2 regions of the Streptomyces sp. NPDC111628 genome follow, and region 1 is predicted to be linked to the other one. Evidence: riboswitches for the same ligand, from Rfam matches in the RefSeq annotation. Region 1 holds a riboswitch; the other holds the start of a gene.
The links. Region 1 has a riboswitch for glycine ahead of gcvT (glycine cleavage system aminomethyltransferase GcvT). Riboswitches for the same ligand answer to the same signal wherever they lie in the genome.
Positions count from the first base shown of each region.

Region 1 (4,406 bases):
GTGGGCGTCGGTCATCGCCACCGTCGACACCGGCAGCCCGTCCGGTACCGCGCCGACGGACTGCTGCATCATGGCGCGCACCGCGTCGACGGCCGGCGGGGAGGTGTCGTACACGTCCAGGCCGATGGCGAGGTACGGCGCCCCCAGCGCCGGCTGCACCCAGGCGCGGCGCAGCGCGCGGACTGCCGGGGTGCGGTGGGCGTTCTGTGCGAGCAGGGCGTAGAACTGGGGGATCTCGATGGCCGGTTCGGACAGCCGCAGCGGCCCGGCGGGCTGGCGGTCCAGGCCGGAGGCGATGCGGCGCAGGTCGAGCCAGGGGATGCCGACGCCGCCGCCGGGGGCGTGCGGGTTGAGCCACAGTCCGTAGTGGTCCGGGTAGAGGGCGCGGGCGACCTCCAGGCCGTCGACCACTTCGTACGACCGGTTCCAGCCGCTGGCCGAGAGCTCCTGGGCGGAGGTCACGCAGGGCGCGTAGCCGTAGCCCTCGACCTCCATGTTTCCGTACTGGGCGTCCGGGGAGCCGGCCTGGCCGTGCCACAGCAGCATCCAGACCTGGCCGGAAGTGGGGCTGGCGAGGGCGCGCAGCAGGGCCTCGTAGGCGTCGTAGCGCCCGGGCGTCACCTGGCGCAGCATGTGCTCGACCTGTCCGGTCGTGGTGCCGCTGGCGCTCACGCGTATCGCCCCTTCGAGAAGTTCCCCCGGTGTGGGGACCAGCTTAAGGCTCCGCCGGGTGCGGGGGGCCTAGGAGCTCGGGGTGAGCTGCCGTCTTGCGGGTGCGGGTTTCGTCGTGGCTTGTCGCGCAGTTCCCCGCGCCCCTGACGGCACTCCCCCTTACCGGTGTCTACAAGTCACCGTTGTAGAAGGGCCTGACCTTCTCCCGCATCCAGTCGCAGACCGGGTCCTGGGCTGCTTCCAGAAGGACCAGGTTGACCTGGTACTTCAAGGGGGCCCTGGTCAGGGCTCGGCCGAGGGCGTCCAGGGGGAGGGCGCGGGCGTCGTCCTCCCAGTGGGTCAGTTCGACGCCGACGAACAGGACCGGGTCGGCGGTCTCGACGGCGGCCAGGCAGCGGCGCGCGCTGCGGACGACGCCGGTGGCGGCGAACTCGGCGGAGGCCGCGGCCAGGAAGTCCACCGGGTCGTCCTGCCAGTCCGGCTCGAAGAGGCGGACCCGGCCGCCGGAGGAGGGCCCGTCCAGCGGGGTGCGCCCGGCCCGGCACAGCTCGGCCACGGCGGGCGGCGGCAGCGGGATGCCGACCACGCCCTCCGGGTTCACCGCGATGCCGACCTGCGGGGGCAGGCCGCGGGCGAACTCCGCGGCGGGGGCGATGGTGTACGCCATGTGCGCGCCGGCGACCTGGCGCAGCTGCTCCTCCGAGCTGAACACCGGCACGTAGGCCTGGCCGTCGATCTCCAGCGACGGCAGGTCGAGGGGGCCGCTGTGCGGGCCGCCGCCGTTCGGCAGGGGTATCCACAGGAAGCTGCGGCCGAGGACCTCCACGATCCGGCCGCCGGCCGACGGGATGCCGAGGGAGGCGGACAGCACCTCCTCCAGCTCGTTGCCGGGCCACCCGCCGTGCGGGTGGGGGTGCGCCTGTGCCGGGAAGTCCATCTGTCTACCTACCGCCTGCCTGGTACCGCCGTTCGTGGCTGAAAGGCTAACCCGTTCGACTCCGGTGCCCTACCGTGCGTCACCCCGTGAAGGCGATCCGCCGCAGGGTGTCGGCCGCCGCCCGGTCCAGGACGACCGCCGAGGAGCAGCCGGCGGGCAGGGTGCCCTCGGTCACCGCGCGCAGCAGGCGGGAGTTGGCCGTGCGGTGCCGCAGGAACGCGTACCGCGAGACGCCCCGGCCGCGCTCGCGCTGGCCGGCCAGGGCCTCGCCGGGGGCGACGTCGAGGAGCAGCAGGTGCAGGGTGCCGTCCCGGCGGCGGGCCTCGCGGGCCAGCCAGCCGCGCACCCAGGCCTGGGTGCCGCAGTCGTGCACGACGACGGCCTCGCCGGAGCGCAGCGCGCGGCGCAGTCCGGCGTAGTGGGCGAGGCGGACGAGGGGGCGGTAGAGCGCGTACGGCAGGAGGCGCGGCATACGCTGGTCCCAGCGGTCGCGGGTGTCCTGGGAGTCGATGCGGCCGCCGCGCACGGTGCGCCGCATGAGCGTGGACTTGCCGCTGCCGGGCAGGCCGGTGATCACCACCAGGTCCCGGGGTCCGAAGAGCAGGGCGTGCGGGCTGCGGCCGTCGCGGTCCCTCAGGTCGCGGACGACGGGTGCGGTCAGTGGGGCGCATGCCTCGGGGGCCGGGGCGGCCGGCTGCTTGGGCAGCGCGAGTCCCGAGGTCGTGGCGTACGCCGTGGTCCTGTTCACCGTGATCGTCCTCCCCTGGGGCGGTACACGAGTACCTCCCCGTCGAGTGTAAAGAGAAGGTAATGCGCGGGTCTCGCGTTTTCGTTCGCTTACTGCCACAAGCCGGTTACAAGAACAGCTCTGCCCACGGATGAGCCAGGCGTGCAATGATGGCGGCGCCAACTGCATACCGGCCGTTTGAATCCGCGCGGGAGAGTCCCCGGCCGCGCCGGGGCGCCGAAGGAGCAAGTCCCTCCCTTGAATCTCTCAGGCACCGTTACCGCGCGGGCGAGGCACATCTGAAAAGCGGACCGCCCCCGACGGTGGTCCCACCCAAGGTGCAAGCCCTGATCGCCGTACTCCGGTGGCCGTGGCGAACCTCTCAGGTTCCGATGACAGATGGGGAGGACCGACCTCGCCCCGTCCTGTCCTGGGAGACGACCGACCGATGAGCAGTACCGAACTGCGCCGTACCGCGCTGGATGCCACGCATCGCGCGCTGGGCGCGACGATGACCGACTTCGCCGGCTGGGACATGCCGCTGCGCTACGGCTCCGAGCGCGAGGAGCACGTCGCGGTGCGCACCCGCGCCGGTCTCTTCGACCTGTCGCACATGGGTGAGATCAGCGTCACCGGGCCGCAGGCGGCCGAGCTGCTGAACTTCGCGCTGGTCGGCAACATCGGCACCGTGAAGCCGGGCCGGGCCCGCTACACCATGATCTGCCGCGAGGACGGCGGCATCCTGGACGACCTGATCGTCTACCGGCTCGGTGAGACCGAGGCCGCCCCTTCCGAATACATGGTGGTCGCCAACGCCTCCAACGCGCAGGTCGTGCTGGACGCGCTGACCGGGCGGGCGGCCGGCTTCGACGCCGAGGTGCGTGACGACCGCGACGCGTACGCGCTGCTCGCCGTGCAGGGCCCCGAGTCCCCGGGCATCCTCGCCTCGCTCACCGACGCCGACCTGGACGGCCTGAAGTACTACGCCGGTCTTCCCGGCACGGTCGCCGGTGTCCCGGCGCTGATCGCGCGCACCGGTTACACCGGCGAGGACGGCTTCGAGCTGTTCGTGAAGCCCGAGCACGCCGTCGAGCTGTGGCAGGCGCTGACCAAGGCCGGTGAGGGCGCGGGACTGACCCCGTGCGGCCTGTCCTGCCGGGACACGCTCCGCCTGGAGGCGGGCATGCCGCTGTACGGCAACGAGCTGTCGACCGCGCTGACCCCGTTCGACGCCGGTCTGGGCCGGGTGGTGAAGTTCGAGAAGGAGGGCGACTTCGTCGGGCGCGCCGCGCTGACCGAGGCCGCCGAGCGCGCCGCTTCCCGGCCGCCCCGCGTCCTGGTCGGCCTGGTCGCCGAGGGCCGCCGGGTCCCGCGCTCCGGGTACCAGGTCGTCGCGGGCGGCGAGGTGATCGGCGAGGTCACCTCCGGCGCCCCGTCCCCGACGCTGGGCAAGCCGATCGCCATGGCGTACGTCGACCCCGCGCACGCGGCTCCGGGCACCGAGGGCGTCGGCGTGGACATCCGGGGCAGTCACGAGCCGTACGAGGTCGTGGCGCTGCCGTTCTACAAGCGCCAGAAGTAGACAGTGGACTCGGGGCACCGCCCCTCCGCGGCAGCCCCCTGAGTCACCCACCCCTCCCTCAGCACCCCCTTCACCAGCCACTTCCTCGCGTACAGGAGAATTCAGGCCATGAGCAACCCCCAGCAGCTGCGCTACAGCAAGGAGCACGAGTGGCTGTCGGGCGCCGAGGACGGCGTCTCGACGGTCGGCATCACGGAGCACGCGGCCAACGCGCTCGGTGACGTCGTCTTCGTGCAGCTCCCCGAGGTCGGCGACTCGGTGACCGCGGGCGAGACCTGCGGCGAACTGGAGTCGACCAAGTCCGTCTCCGACCTGTACTCCCCCGTCTCCGGCGAGATCACCGAGGTCAACGAGGACGTCGTCAACGACCCGTCGCTGGTGAACAGCGCCCCCTTCGAGGGCGGCTGGCTGTTCAAGGTGCGGATCACGGACGAGCCGGCCGACCTGCTCTCCGCCGACGAGTACACCGCCTTCGCCGGCGCCTGAGG
Region 1 is NZ_JBVKBZ010000001.1:1,420,863-1,425,268, reverse strand. Features, by position in the region: gene ACZ7MF_RS06895 (enhanced serine sensitivity protein SseB C-terminal domain-containing protein) at 1-672, opposite strand, end outside; gene ACZ7MF_RS06890 (enhanced serine sensitivity protein SseB) at 842-1,609, opposite strand; gene ACZ7MF_RS06885 (AAA family ATPase) at 1,689-2,357, opposite strand; glycine riboswitch at 2,536-2,629, shown strand; glycine riboswitch at 2,630-2,745, shown strand; gene gcvT (glycine cleavage system aminomethyltransferase GcvT) at 2,785-3,918, shown strand; gene gcvH (glycine cleavage system protein GcvH) at 4,027-4,404, shown strand.

Region 2 (4,406 bases), on a different contig from region 1:
GGACGAGGCCTTCGTGGACCTGGACGCGGGCGGGGCGGCCCGGGACGCGGAGTCGGCGCGAGTGACCGGGGCGAAGCTGCGCACGGACATCCGCACCGTCACCGGCCTCACCGGGTCCGTGGGCCTCGCCGCCTCCAAGATGCTCGCCAAGATCGCCTCGGAGGCGGCCAAGCCCGACGGACTGGTGCTCATCCCGCCGGGCACCGAGCGGGCCATGCTGGAGCCGATGACCGTGCGGACGCTGCCCGGGGTGGGACCGGCCACGGGTGACCACCTGCGGCGGGCGGGGATCACCACGGTCGGCGAGATCGCCGAGGCGGGCGAGGACGAGCTGGTGCGGCTGCTGGGCAAGGCACACGGCCACGCCCTGTACGCCATGGCGCTGGCGCGGGACGAGCGGCCGGTGGTGGCCGAGCGGGAGACCAAGTCGGTGTCCGTGGAGGACACCTACGACGTGGACATCCACGACCGGGTGCGGGTCGGCGTCGAGGTGGGACGGCTGGCGGACCGCTGCGTGCGGCGCCTTCGCGGCTCCGGTCTGTCCGGGCGGACCATCGTGCTCAAGGTGCGCAGATACGACTTCTCCACGCTGACCCGCTCCGAGACCCTGCGCGGGCCCACCGACGACCCCGCCGTGGTGCGCGAGGCGGCGGCCCGACTGCTGGACTCGGTGGACACCACGGGCGGCGTGCGGCTGCTCGGGGTGGGGGTCAGCGGGCTCGCCGACTACACGCAGGAGGACCTGTTCGCCCAGGCTGCGGGGGACCGGGCCGAGGAATCGGCCGAGCAGCCCGAGACCGAGCCCGCCGAGGAGCACAGACCCTCGCCCGCCGAGCGGCGGTGGCCGGCGGGGCACGACGTGCGGCACACGGAGCTGGGGCACGGCTGGGTGCAGGGCAGTGGTCTCGGGCGGGTCACCGTGCGGTTCGAGACGCCGTACTCGGAGGTCGGGCGGGTGCGGACCTTCGCGGTGGACGACCCGGAGCTGACGCCCGCGGATCCGCTGCCGCTGGTCGCCGACGCGGAGGACGGGGCGGGTCAGCCCTCGTCGGGGCCCTTGCCCTTGCCGGCCAGCTTGCCGAAGTCGTGGTCGGGAGGCGGGGGAGCGGCCGCCACGTCCAAGCCGTAGTGGTGGTAGAGCTGGAGTTCCTGCTCGGGCGAGAGGTGGCGGCCGACGCCGAAGTCGGGTGCCTCCTTGATCAGCGCCCGGTCGAAGGGCACGCGCAGGGTGCCGTCGACCAGCTCGCTGGGCTCCAGCGGGACGAAGGCGTCCCTGCTGAAGAGACCGGTTCGTATCGCCGCCCACTCGGGGACGCCGGTGGCATCGTCGAGGTAGACCTCGTCCACGGTGCCGATCCTGGTGCCGTCGCGGTCGAACGCCTTGCGGCCGATCAGGTTCCGCGGATCGATGTCAGTACGCACGGGGCCCTCCACTTGATCGCACCACTGGGCCGGACTGGGCTCGCACACCAGCCGCCTAATCATCCGTAAGTACTACAAAAGGGCACAAGTGCCCGGTCGGCCACTCGAAGTCCGTGCGGCGACCTCGCTGGTACGCTGGCAAACGGCTGCTGACCCCGCGCGGGAGAGTCCTCCGGACACCACCGGAGGCGCCGAAGGAGCAAATCCTCCCCGGAATCTCTCAGGCTCACGTACCGCACGGACGAGGTCACTCTGGAAAGCAGGGCGGGTGTCGACGGCTTCCGCTCTCACCGACGGTGAAAGCCGGGAGAGCCCCAGGGCTCGCCCGGTGAAGCTCTCAGGTTGAGATGACAGAGGGGGAGGCCGTCCGGGTACCCGCGCCGTGGTGCCCCTCGAAGGTCGTCAGACCAGGAGGCCTCCGCAATGACCGCCCATCGCACTCCGCTCTCCGAACTCGAACAGGCCATGCCCTTCGAGCAGCGCCACATCGGCCCCGACCACGAGGCCCGGGCCAAGATGCTCGCGCAGGTCGGTTACGGTTCGCTCGACGAACTGACGGCCGCCGCGGTGCCGGATGTGATCAAGAACGCCGACGCGCTGGACCTGCCGGGCGCGCGCTCCGAGGCCGAGGTGCTGGCCGAGCTCCGCTCGCTGGCCGATCGCAACCAGGTCCTCGACTCCATGATCGGCCTCGGCTACTACGGCACCTTCACCCCGCCGGTGATCCTGCGCAACGTCATGGAGAACCCGTCCTGGTACACGGCGTACACGCCCTACCAGCCGGAGATCTCCCAGGGCCGTCTCGAAGCCCTGCTGAACTTCCAGACGATGGTCGCCGAGCTGACCGGCCTGCCCACCTCCGGTGCCTCGCTGCTCGACGAGGGCACCGCCGCCGCCGAGGCGATGGCGCTGTCCCGGCGCATGGGCAAGAACAAGAAGGGCCTGTTCCTGGTCGACGCGGACGCGTTGCCGCAGACCGTCGCGGTGATACAGACCCGTGCCGAGCCGACCGGCGTCGAGGTCGTCGTCGCCGACCTGAGCGAGGGCATCCCCGCCGAGGTCGCGGAGCGGGAGATCAACGGCGTCCTGCTCCAGTACCCGGGCGCCTCCGGAGCCGTCCGCGACATCAAGCCGGTGATCGACCGGGCGCACGAGCTCGGCGCGCTCGTCACCGTCGCCGCCGACCTGCTCGCCCTCACCCTGCTCACCTCGCCCGGCGAGCTGGGCGCGGACATCGCGGTGGGCACCACCCAGCGCTTCGGCGTGCCGATGGGCTTCGGCGGACCGCACGCCGGTTACATGGCGGTGCACGAGAAGTTCGCCCGCAGCCTCCCCGGCCGCCTGGTCGGCGTTTCCGTGGACGCCGACGGCAACAAGGCCTACCGCCTGGCCCTGCAGACCCGCGAGCAGCACATCCGCCGCGAGAAGGCCACCAGCAACATCTGCACCGCGCAGGTGCTGCTCGCCGTCATGGCCGGCATGTACGCCGTCTACCACGGCCCCGAGGGCCTGCGGGCCATCGCCCGCCGCACCCACCGGTACGCCACGATCACCGCCGCCGGCCTCACCGCGGGCGGCGTCGAGATCGTCCACGGCGCCTACTTCGACACCGTCACCGCGCGGGTGCCCGGCCGGGCAGGCGAGGTCGTCCACGCCGCCCGCGAGAACGGCGTCAACCTGCGGCTCGTCGACGCCGACCACGTGTCGTTCGCCTGCGACGAGACCACCACGCGCGCCCAGGTCGGCGGCGTGTGGCACGCCTTCGGCGTGGAGGGCGACATCGAGTCGCTGGACGCGGAGGCCGGGGAGACGCTGCCCGAGGCGCTGCTGCGCACCGACGACTTCCTGACCCACCCCGTCTTCCACCAGCACCGCTCCGAGACCGCGATGCTGCGCTACCTGCGCCGCCTCGCCGACCGGGACTACGCGCTGGACCGCGGCATGATCCCGCTGGGCTCCTGCACCATGAAGCTCAACGCGACCACCGAGATGGAGCCGGTCACCTGGCCCGAGTTCGGCGCGCTGCACCCCTTCGCGCCCGCCGAGCAGGCGCAGGGCTACCTCACCCTCATCCGTGAGCTGGAGGAGCGGCTCGCCGAGGTCACCGGGTACGACAAGGTCTCGCTCCAGCCCAACGCCGGGTCGCAGGGCGAGTTCGCCGGCCTGCTCGCCGTACGCGGCTACCACCGGGCCAACGGCGACGAGCAGCGCACCGTCTGCCTCATCCCGTCCTCCGCGCACGGCACCAACGCCGCCAGCGCCGTGATGGCCGGCATGAAGGTCGTCGTCGTCAAGACCGCCGAGGACGGCGAGATCGACGTCGAGGACCTGCGGGCCAAGATCGAGAAGCACCGCGACGAGCTGGCCGTGCTGATGATCACCTACCCGTCCACGCACGGCGTGTTCGAGGAGCACGTGGCCGACATCTGCGCGCAGGTGCACGAGGCGGGCGGCCAGGTCTACGTGGACGGCGCCAACCTGAACGCCCTGGTCGGCCTCGCCAAGCCCGGTCACTTCGGCGGCGACGTCTCCCACCTGAACCTGCACAAGACCTTCTGCATCCCGCACGGCGGCGGCGGTCCCGGCGTGGGCCCGGTGGGCGTACGGTCGCACCTGGCGCCGTACCTGCCCAACCACCCGATGCAGCCCGCGGCCGGTCCGCAGACGGGCGTCGGACCGATCTCGGCGGCCCCGTGGGGCTCGGCCGGCATCCTGCCGATCTCCTGGTCGTACGTGCGGCTGATGGGCGGCGAGGGCCTCAAGCGCGCCACGCAGGTGGCCGTGCTGTCCGCCAACTACATCGCCAAGCGCCTGGAGCCGCACTTCCCGGTGCTCTACAACGGCCCCGGCGGGCTGGTCGCGCACGAGTGCATCATCGACCTGCGCCCGCTGACCAAGGCCACCGGCGTCAGCGTGGACGACGTCGCCAAGCGGCTGATCGACTACGGCTTCCACGCGCCGACGATGTCCTTCCCGGTGGCCGG
Region 2 is NZ_JBVKBZ010000003.1:1,512,251-1,516,656, reverse strand. Features, by position in the region: gene ACZ7MF_RS21930 (DNA polymerase IV) at 1-1,129, shown strand, start outside; gene ACZ7MF_RS21925 (PRC-barrel domain-containing protein) at 1,039-1,422, opposite strand; glycine riboswitch at 1,573-1,668, shown strand; gene gcvP (aminomethyl-transferring glycine dehydrogenase) at 1,846-4,406, shown strand, end outside.
Region 2: another riboswitch for glycine. It lies ahead of gcvP (aminomethyl-transferring glycine dehydrogenase); the one in region 1 lies ahead of gcvT (glycine cleavage system aminomethyltransferase GcvT).